Regions from separate parts of the Micromonospora sp. NPDC051925 genome, predicted to be linked through region 2. Evidence: riboswitches for the same ligand, from Rfam matches in the RefSeq annotation. Region 2 holds a riboswitch; the other holds the start of a gene.
The links. Region 2 has a riboswitch for cyclic di-AMP ahead of ACIG87_RS29940 (C39 family peptidase). Riboswitches for the same ligand answer to the same signal wherever they lie in the genome.

Region 1: another riboswitch for cyclic di-AMP. It lies ahead of ACIG87_RS24980 (coiled-coil domain-containing protein); the one in region 2 lies ahead of ACIG87_RS29940 (C39 family peptidase).

The regions. Positions count from the first base shown of each region.
Region 1 covers NZ_JBIUCH010000020.1:67,964-73,086, reverse strand. The annotation lists partial or broken gene ACIG87_RS24985 (carbonic anhydrase) at 1-63, shown strand, start outside; gene ACIG87_RS24980 (coiled-coil domain-containing protein) at 426-1,442, opposite strand; cyclic di-AMP (ydaO/yuaA leader) riboswitch at 1,446-1,577, opposite strand; gene ACIG87_RS24975 (YibE/F family protein) at 1,744-3,087, opposite strand; gene ACIG87_RS24970 (copper-translocating P-type ATPase) at 3,249-5,123, shown strand, end outside.
Region 2 covers NZ_JBIUCH010000031.1:20,038-25,160, reverse strand. The annotation lists gene ACIG87_RS29955 (acyltransferase family protein) at 1-490, shown strand, start outside; gene ACIG87_RS29950 (hypothetical protein) at 500-955, shown strand; gene ACIG87_RS29945 (hypothetical protein) at 1,100-1,876, shown strand; cyclic di-AMP (ydaO/yuaA leader) riboswitch at 2,205-2,345, shown strand; gene ACIG87_RS29940 (C39 family peptidase) at 2,580-3,455, shown strand; gene ACIG87_RS29935 (hypothetical protein) at 3,443-3,733, opposite strand; gene ACIG87_RS29930 (winged helix-turn-helix domain-containing protein) at 4,180-4,395, shown strand; gene ACIG87_RS29925 (hypothetical protein) at 4,497-4,688, shown strand.

The DNA of each region.
Region 1 (5,123 bases), on a different contig from region 2:
GCTGGTGAGGTGCATCTGGTGGCCCCGACGGGCGGTCCCGCCGTCGCCGTGCCCGGTCCCGCCGTCGCCGTGCCCGGTCCCGCCGTCGCCCCGGCGGGTGCTGTCCCGGCCCCGGCTGGTTCCGCCGTCGCGGCACCCGACTCTGCGGTCGCAACGGACGGCCCTGCGGTCGTGGCACCCCATCCTGCCGTCGCGGCGGCCGGTCAGCCGGCCGGCGTCGCCGGCTGAGGCCGAGTGGCGTCGAGGGCCGGACCAGGCATGCCGGGGCGGTCCTGCAACGGCCGTGATCATCCGGGCCGCGCACTCAAGATCAACTCAGCGGCGGCGAAATGGCGGTGTCCACGCGTTCGGGACACCGCCATTTCGCTGACGACGTGTCGTCCCCGGTCCCCGCTCCCGGGCGGCGCGGGGACCGGGGCGGGGCGCTACAGCAGCGACACGTGCACGTGGTCGGTGTGGTTGGACGGTCCGGAGTACGAACTCCAGCCGTTGGCCGGGAACCAGATCTGCCGGTTCCAGATCACGTAGTAGATGCCCAGCCGATCCGCGTTGCGGATCAGGAACGCGGCGAGGTTGTTGCCGTACATCCGGGTGTCGTTGTTGTGCCACGGGCTGAAGCCGCTGTTCTGCAACGACCAGTCGCACGCCTTGCCCTTCGGGTGCTCCCATGGCCCACCGGGCCGGTAGCAGCCGACGAACCGGCTGAAGCCGGCCCGCTTGACCTCCTTGTACATGTGCAGCGTGCGCGGCGTGATGCAGCCGGACGTGGTCGGGTCGTTCTCGCTGCACGACTCGCCACGCCACCCGCCGTCGGCCGTCTGGCCCGGGGCGATGCGGGCCACCGGCGAGGTGGCGTCGACCAGGCCACCGGTGAAGCCCCGGCCACCGACCAGGGCCAGCGCCTTGTCTGCCTCGGTCTTCTTCTTGGCCATCAGGTTGGCCTGCTTCTGCTGCTCACGCACCTCGGCGTCGAGCGCGAGCTTGGCGTTCTCGGCCCGGCTCTTGGCCTCGTTGGCCTTGGCCAGTTTGCCGGCGTTGACCATGTTCAGCTCGTCCAGGGCGGCGGCCCGTCGGACGAAGGCGTCCGGGGCGTCGCTGTCCAGCAGCGCGGCGACCGCGCCGACCCGGCCCGTCCGGTAGGACTGGGCGGCGATCTCGTTGACCTGTGGAGCCAGCGCCGCCAGTTCCTGCTGTGCCTTCTCCACCTCGATGGCGAGCTGGAGTTGGCGCTTCTTGGACTTCTCCAGCCGGTTCTTCGCCGCCGAGTACTCCCGGTTGGTGGCCTCGATGACGTCGGTGAGCAGCTTCGGCTCCTCGTCCTCCTCGTGCCCCGAGGGGGTGGGTGCCGCCGCCACGGGGGCGGCGGCCGGCCCGGCGACGATCGCCAGGGCGGCGAGCACGGCCACTACCGGAGTCAACCAGCGGCGTAAGGGTGCCGTCACAGTTTTCCCTTCCGTCGACCGCCGACCGGGTTAGCTGACGGGTTCGGGGCGGAAGTGGCCCCTACCGCTGGCGCGGATTCACCCCAGGTGCTCGGTTCCCCGGCTCGCCGTACGGCGATTGGGCGGTGGCCCCGCTGGCACCGGTGGGCGCCTTCGGCGGTGACCGGCAGCGAGGTTACCCGAGAGTCCTCCCGGGGATCTACGTCCCCAACACGACCGAATGTGTATTTTCCCGATAGCGGTGGGTAATCGGTGGCGCGGCCGACAGCTGCGACCTCGCTCCCGGTCACGCAGCGGAGTCTCACCATGCGGTGTCCGTGCTCCTCTCCGGATCTGGCCACCGAGCGGGGGCCGGGGTGGACGGTTCGTCGTGCCGGGAGGCGCTCAGCGCCGCCAGCGCCTCGGCACGGTCGGGGGCGGGACGTGGGGTGGGCGTCGGTCCGGTCGTGCCGGCGTCGGCGGGACCGCGCCCGGCGGTGCTGACCAGTGCGGCCAACCCGGTGGTCAGCGGCACCGCCGCCACCAGGCCGAGGGTCGCCACCGCGCTACGGACGATCTCCTGGGCCAGGAACTCACTGGTGAGGATCTGGCTCACCGGTCGACTGTCGGCGGTGAGCAGGAGCAGCAACGGCAACGAGGCACCCGCGTACGCCAGCACGATCGTGTTCACCGTGGACGCGATGTGCGCCCGACCGACCCGGGTCGCGGCCCGGTAGAGCTGCAACCGGGACAACCCCGGACTGGCGTGTGCCAGCTCGGTGACGGTGGCCGACTGGGTGACCGTGACGTCGTCCAGCACACCGAGCGAACCGATGATGATCCCGGCCAGCAGCAGGCCGTGCAGGTCCACGTCACGCTGGTACATCGACAGTGTGGTGGCCTCCTCACTGCCGTACCCGGTCAGGTGGGTGGCGGCGGTGGCCAACGTGCCCAGGACACCGGTCAGCACCAGGCTGCCCAGCGTGCCGAGCACCGCCACCGAGGTCTGTGCGGTGATCCCGTGGGTCAGGTACAGCACCACGAACATGATCAGCGCGGCCCCGGTGATCGCGATCGGCAGCGGCGCGCCCCCGGCGGAGATGCCCGGCACCACGAAGGTCAACAGGATGGCGAAGCTGGCGCCGAGGCCGGCGAGGGCGGCCAGCCCGCGTAGCCGGCCGAACGCCACGATCGCCGCCGCGAACAGGGCGACCAGCCAGAGCAGCGGCGTGCCCCGCTGGTGCTCGGCGATGTGGTAGCTGCTCGTCGACGGATCGGTGGGGTCGGCCAACGCGACGAGCACCACCTTGTCGCCGACGGCCACCGTCGGCGCGCCCGGCCCCGACGGCACCGGCGTCTCGACCTGCTTGCCACTGTCCGGCCCCTGCTCGACGGTGACCGTCACCGTCCCGCACGGGCCGGCGGCGGCCCCCGACGGCCCGTCCGGGGTCTGCGGGGCGGGCGGGCAGGACTCGGTCACCACCCGGGTCACCGTGCCGTGGTGGCGGGGCACCTGACCGCCCTGGTCGACCTGCCGGGTGTCACCCGGCCAGAGCACCAGCGTGGCGATCACCGTGATGACGATGAGCGGAACCACCGTCACGACGAGTATCCGCCGCACCCCGGGCGGGGTGGACGGAGCGGGACGGGTGTGGTCGGCGCCCATGTGTGCGAGTTCTCCCAACGATCCGGGACGGGATACGTGTCAGCCGGCCAACCGGTTCATCCCACGGGCGGCGGGTCGTCGTCGGACGATGGTAGCCACCGTCCCGGTCCTCCCGCGCGGTTCACCGTGCCCGCAGCACGCCGAAGGAAGAGGGTGGAGGCATGGACCAGCACCGGCCAGCCCGCACGGGTCCGGCAGCCGATCCGCACGCCGGGCACGCGGGGCATGCCGGGCAGGGCGGGCATGCCGGGTACACGGGGCACGCCGGGCAGGGCGGGCACGCGGGGCATGCCGGGCACGATCCGGAGATGTTCCGGCGTCGCTTCCTGGTCTGCCTGGCGCTGACGCTGCCGGTGGTGGCGACCAGCCGGATGGTGCTGGACTGGTTCGGCTACTCGCTGGAGTTCCCCGGCCGGTCCCTGGTCGGGCCGGTGCTCGGTTCGGTGGTCTTCTGGTGGGGTGGCTGGCCGTTCCTGGTGGGTGCCGTACGGGAGGTACGGGACCGTACGCCCGGCATGATGCTGTTGATCGCGATGGCGGTCAGCGTCGCGTACACCGCCTCGGTCCTGACCTTCCTCGGCACCTTCGACCTGGACTTCTGGTGGGAGTTGGCGGCGTTGGTGACCATCATGCTGCTCGGGCACTGGCAGGAGACGAAGGCGATCGGCCAGGCCCGGGGGGCACTCGCCGCGCTGGCCGCGCTGCTTCCCGACGACGCCGAGCGGGTCGGCCCGGACGGTGCCGCCGAGCGGGTGCCGGTGACCGGGTTGCGCGAGGACGACGTGGTGCTGGTCCGCCCCGGCGGCCGGGTGCCCGCCGACGGGCGGATCGTGGCCGGCGTCGCCGAACTGGACGAGTCGATGGTCACCGGCGAGTCCCGGCCGGTGGCCCGCGCGACCGGCGACCGGGTGGTGGCCGGCACCGTCGCCACCGACCAACCGATCCGGGTCCGGGTCGAGGCGGTCGGTGAGGCCACCACGCTGGCCGGCATCCAACGCCTGGTGGCCCAGGCCCAGCAGTCCGGTGGGCGGGCGCAGGCGCTCGCCGACCGCTTCGCCGGTTGGCTCTTCTACGTCGCCACCGGTACCGCCGTGCTGACCGCGCTGGTCTGGACCGCGCTCGGTGAGCCGGACCAGGCGGTGGTGCGTGCCGTCACCGTGCTGGTGATCGCCTGCCCGCACGCGTTGGGGCTGGCGATCCCGCTGGTGATCGCGCTCTCCACCGCGCTCGCGGCCCGCGGCGGGGTGCTGGTGCGGGACCGCCTGGCGCTGGAACGGATGCGGACCGTCGACGTCGTGCTCTTCGACAAGACCGGCACCCTCACCCGGGGTGAGCACGCGCTGGTCGGGGTGGCCGCCGCGTCCGGCAGCACCGAGGACGACGTGCTGCGGCTCGCGGCCGGCGTCGAGGCGGACAGCGAACACCCGCTGGCCCGCGCGATCGGGTCGGCCGCCGCCGACCGGGGTGGGGCGGTCCCGGCCACCGGGTTCCGCTCGTTGCCTGGCCGCGGCGTCCGCGCCGAGATCGACGGTACGCAGTACGCCGTCGGCGGTCCGGCGCTGCTGGGCGAGCTGGGCCGGGACCTGCCGCCCGAACTGGCGACGGCGGCGGCCCGGTGGGCCGGACGCGGCGCGGCGGTGCTGCACCTGGTCCGGCTGCCCGACACCGTCGTCGGCCTGCTCGCCCTCGCCGACCAGGTGCGTCCGGAGGCGCGTGCGGCGATCGACGCGCTACGCGCCGAGGGCGTCCGGACCATCGCGATGATCACCGGGGACGCCCGACCGGTGGCCGAGGCGGTCGCCGCCGAACTGGGCTTCCGGCCCGGCGTGGACGAGGTGTTCGCTGAGGTGCTCCCGGCGGACAAGGACCAGCAGGTGACGGGGTTGCAACGGCGGGGTCTGCGGGTGGCGATGGTCGGTGACGGGGTGAACGACGCCCCGGCCCTGGCCCGGGCCGACGTCGGCATCGCCATCGGTGCCGGCACCGACGTGGCGATCGAGTCGGCCGGGGTGGTGCTCGCCTCGTCCGACCCGCGT
Region 2 (5,123 bases):
GGGCCGCTGGTCACCGTGGCGACACCGCACCCTGGTCTGGCTCGGCGAGGTCTCGTTCGCCTTCTACCTGGTGCACGTGCTGGTGATGGTGACCGTGCTGCGGCTCACCGGTCGCCTGGGCGTGGGACTGCCCGGCTGGTCGGGGCCGCTGGCCGTGCTCGGCTTCCTGGTGGTCAACCTGGCGCTGGCCGCCGCGCTGCACCGCTGGGTGGAGACCCCGATGATGCGCCGCCTCGCCCCCCGCCGCCGCACCCCGCCCGTCCCCGCTGTGCCCGGTGGCGCTGCTCCCGTAGCCGCTGTGCCCGGTGGCGCTGCTTCCGGCGACCCTGTTTCCGGTGGACTCCCATCCACCGGTCACCTGAGCGGGCCCCGCCAGGTGACCCCATCCGACCAGGGAGTTCATGGTGGCGCTGCGCCGGGAGCGGGGTCCACGGTGGCCGGCGCGGCGACACGCCCGGGGGCACTGCGGGCCGGTCGCGTCGGCGGGTAGCGTGGACACGTGCTCCCGGTTGCGCTCACCAGTCCCCTGTGGTGGGTGGCGCGCGGGATCACCCGGCTGCTGACCGGCCTCGCGGTCGCGATCGCCCTCTCTCTCGCCGGCCCGGCACTGTCCGACCCCGCACTGCCCGGCGCCGCGCTGCCCGACCCAGGGCCGCCCGCCGCGCGGCCGATCGACTGGTCGCTGTCGTTCGGTGTCCCGCCGGTCCTCGATCCGGCGAGCGGCAACCCCGACGACGTGCGCACCGCCGACCGGGGGTTCGCACCGGTCGGCGTCGCTCCGGTCGGCGTCGTGGCCGCAGGTCGGGTCGACGCCGCCGCGTTCGCCGCGCCGCAGCGGTCCGACCAGTTTCCGGCAGCGGTCGACGCCGCCCGGATCGTCCCGGCTGCGCCTGCCACGGCTCCGGCCGGTCGGACGCCCGCTGCCGCCGGTTCCCGGGCACCTCCGCAGGGCTGACCGCCCACGCGGGGGCCGATTCCACCCGCGACCGCTGCTGCGACGAACCTCACTCCCGTACCGCCCGGCCGGACGTTCCCCGGCACGGACCACCCGCCGCCGGTACGGTCTCCGCTTCCGCATCCCGCCCGCGAGGTGTCGACCGTGAACACCGTGCTCTACCAGTTCCTGATCGAGGTCCCGACCGCCACCGCCATCTGGTCCGCGCTGCTCGTCCTCGCGCTGACCGGGCTCACCGTGCTGGTGGCCCGGCCCGACCGGGACCATCCGCCCGACGTCACCGCCGTCGAGCCGATGCCTGACGCCCCACCCCCGGTCGCCGATCTGCGCCGGTACGCCGAGGAGGTGGCCGTGGCCGCGTCCGGTGCCGCCCAGACCGCCCGCCGTCGCCGTACCGCCTGGTTGGCCGCTCAGGACGACCTGGAGCGGGCCTGGCAGGCGTACGACGAGGCGGAGACGGCGGCCCGTCGGTTCTCCGACGCCGGCACGCTGCCCAGCCCACGCACTCCCCGCACCCCCGCCGAGTACGCCAGCCGGGAGCGGTGGCTGCACCAGGCCGCCGTGGCGGCGCACTGGCGGGGGGAGTTGTCGGTGGAGCGGCTGCGGGACGTCTTCGGTCACCGCGACGGCTGGGATCCGCGTCGGCACCCGGTCGAGCACGAGGTGATGCTCGCCCGAGCGGTCCGCGAGGACCGGCGTACGACGTACCGGGCCGCGGCCGGGCGGGAACGGGCGGCGTGGCGGGACGCCGAGCTGGCCGCCGAGGCGGCCCGTTCCCTGGCCGCCGAGGCGTACGCGGCGGCGGAGCGGCTGCGGCCAGGCCGGCTCCCGCTGCCCCGCCCCGCGATGTCGGCGGCCCGCCCGAGGCTCGCCACCCGCTGGCGACCGGCCCGGGTGAGGACCGCCGCACCCACCCCGTAGTGGGACGAACGCCCGCCCGGCGGTGCCTCGGGGCCGAATTGTTATCTGGGCGGGTGTGAGGGGGGTCACCCCCGGTGGGGAAACGGTCATCTGGTCACACCCGGTCACATCGACTGTGACGATCATCGGTGGTTGGTGCCGGCCCGTCCGGATGTCGCCCGGACGAGGTCGGACGACCGCTCGTCCCGGTCCGGGAGGTCAGTGCCGGACTGCACCGGGAAGTTGCCAGTGCTGAGCGAGTTTGCGCAGCTCAGGGGGCTTGGCGAGGGAAAAGGCGGCCAGTAGTGTCGCTGCGTCCGGTGCGGTTTCCGATCGCAAGAGGCGACGCCGCGCCGACCCGCTCAATCGTGCGAGTCACGAACCGGGGACCCACTGCATCTGGGGTGAATCCACGGGCCACGGCCCGTGGTAGGGCGATCTTCCCGCCCGAATCCGTCAGCTAACCCGGTCGGCGGTGCCGGAAGGAGTTCCATCCTCGTGCAGCATGACCCGACCCCCTCGGTAGTTCCCCCACCTCGGTGCCGGGGTGCCGTCGCCGGACGTCGCGCCTGACGCGCTGACTCCGGCCGTCCGCCCCGCCGCCCGGTCTGTCCGGGCGGTCTCCCGACGAACGGGCCGCTGATCCATTCCGCTGTGCGCGCGGTGTGCCGCCGCGTGCCGGTCCGGCGTGCCCGTCCACCCTCGCCCCGTGGAGGAACACCCCGTGCAGCATCACCTGAAGCGACAACTCCGACGACTGACCACCCACCGCCCGTACCAGATGGCCGCCGGATCGGCGGCGGTCCTGGTCCTGGCCGCCGGTGCCGCCGCGCTGGCTGCCGGCGTCGACGACGCAGCGACCGGCCAGCAGCGTTCGGCCGCCGTGGCCGAGACCGGCCCCCGCCTCGACGACGTGGCCAGCCGCGCCCAGGCCCGGGTCGCCACCCCCGCACCGACCAGCCCGTCGGCAAGCCCTTCGACCAGTGCGCCGGTGAGCCCGTCGCCGAGCGTCACCAGGGCGAAGACCACGGCGAAGGTCGCGGCCAAGGCCACGGTCAACCCGGACCTGACCCGCAAGGCGACGCCGAAGCCACCGTCGTCGAAGGTCCTCCGCTACGAGTACCAGGCCCAGAGCACCTACTACTACTGCGGGCCGGCAGCGGTGCGCAACGCTCTCAGCGCGGCCGGCATCGAGCGTGATCAGGACAGCCTCGCCGCCCAGTTGGGCACCACCGAGATGGGCACCAACTCGGCCGAGGACACCACCCGGGTGCTCAACGCCGTGGTGAAGGGCGACCCGTACCGCACCCGGATGTTCGTTGGCACGCCGAGTGACGCGCAGATCGACCGGCTGCGGGCCGACGTGGTCGCGGCGGTCACCGACAAGCGGGCCGTGGTCGCGAACGTCGTCGGGGACGCCACCGACACCGACGGCGGGTGGCACTCCTTCCCCGGCGGCCACTACATCGCCGTCGTGGGCTACCAGAACGACGGTCGCACCGTACGGATCGCCGACTCGGCCGATGCGTCGCTGCCGGCGTACTGGGTCAGCACGACCACCCTGGCGAACTGGATCGCCACCCGGGGCTATTCCGCCTGACCCGTTGCTCTCGAATGCGATCCGGACCGCCTCGGTTGCCTGACCACGGGCACCGGGGCGGTCCGCTGTCGAAAGATCAACCCCGCCGGCTGTACGAAGATCGTCCGGCGCGCGACGGCGTCACCCCTGGCGTTGAGCTGGTAGCCCTCCAACCAGATCCAGCCGTCGTACGTGGGCCAGTCCAGTATCCGGATGACCCGGAACATGATCGGCCTGATGAACTGCACGCTGGCCGCCCGGGTCACCTGGAGCAGGTCACCCGCCCTCGGCGCGGTCATCGCCACCCGAACACGGTGCGGTACCTGCGCCACGCCCTGATCCGGGCGCGGGCGGCCTCCACCCTCGGGCAGAAGCCGGTCCCGGTGCACTTCCCGCAGCGATCGTGCCGGTGGTGATCCAGGCAGCACCACGCCGACCGCACCAGCAACGGCATCTCGCGGACAGTCGGCGTGCGCCAGGAGCCCCGATTGTCCGGGATGCGGCGTGCCGACCGGCAGGGGAGTTCGCTGCCACACCGGCAGACCTTCCGCCACCTGACCCACGACCACACCGGCCGATGCCGGCGGGCCAGGGTGAGTGCTGCGGCGATCAGGCGTTCGTCGTAGCTGACCATCAGAGTTCCCTTCACCAACCTACGTTACCCAGTACTCTGGGTGTACTGACGATACCCCGTGTCGCGCCTGATGTCCCCCTGCGTGTTTTCTCATTGCAGGGAGGGCAACCGATGGCCGAGCCGCTGTATCAACAGATCGCCGACGACCTCACGCGGCAGATCGAGTCGGGCGTACTCAAGCCCGGTGACCGCCTGCCCAGTACGCGCCAGCTCTGCGACATCTACGAGGTCAGCGAGACCGTCATCCGGTTCACGATGATCCAGCTCAAGGCTCGCGGTCTGGTGTACGGCCAGCCCGGCCGAGGCGTGTACGTCAAGAAGGACTGAAGGACCGGGGCGCGGCGTGCTCGACCAGTAGCGTGCGGCGGCGGTGGGACCGGGCCAGGGCAACTCCAGGCCCCGCTGCGCTGGGGTCGTACCGTCGGATCGTGGAACTGCTGGGTTTGGATGAGATCCGTGATCTGCTTGGCGGGATCAGCAAGCAGCGCGCCACGATTATCGTGGGCCGCAAGGGCTTCCCTGACCCCTTCGTCACCCTGAAGATGGGTCGCGTCTGGGACGGTAAGGCCGTCCGGGCCTGGATCGCCGAGAACCGCCGCGGCCCGGCCGACGAGGACTGACGGCATCGGCACCACCAATGCCGTGTGCCACTCGGCGCGCCCCGGACCATCCACGCCTGCATCGTCCGGGGAGTGCATATACCACCCTCGCTCCCTACGGAGCTGATGACGGCAACGACTCAGTGCCGACGCCGCACGTACTTCCAGGCGGAGCCGATGGTTGCCCGGCACCCGGTCAGGCGAGGGCACTCGCGGCGTGATTCGTTTACGTCATCAGGTCCATAGGCAGCAGACGGCACCTATGAGGGGGGTCCGTGCACGCCAGCCCACGCGGAGGGGGCGTCCGTGCACGCCAGCCCACGCGGAGGGGGCGTCCGTGCACGCCAGCCCACGCGGAGGGGGCGTCCGTGCACGCCAGCCCACGCCGAGGGGACGACCGTACCGCCAGCCCATGCCGAGGGGCGGCAGCCCACGTCCAGCAGGCGATGACGAGCA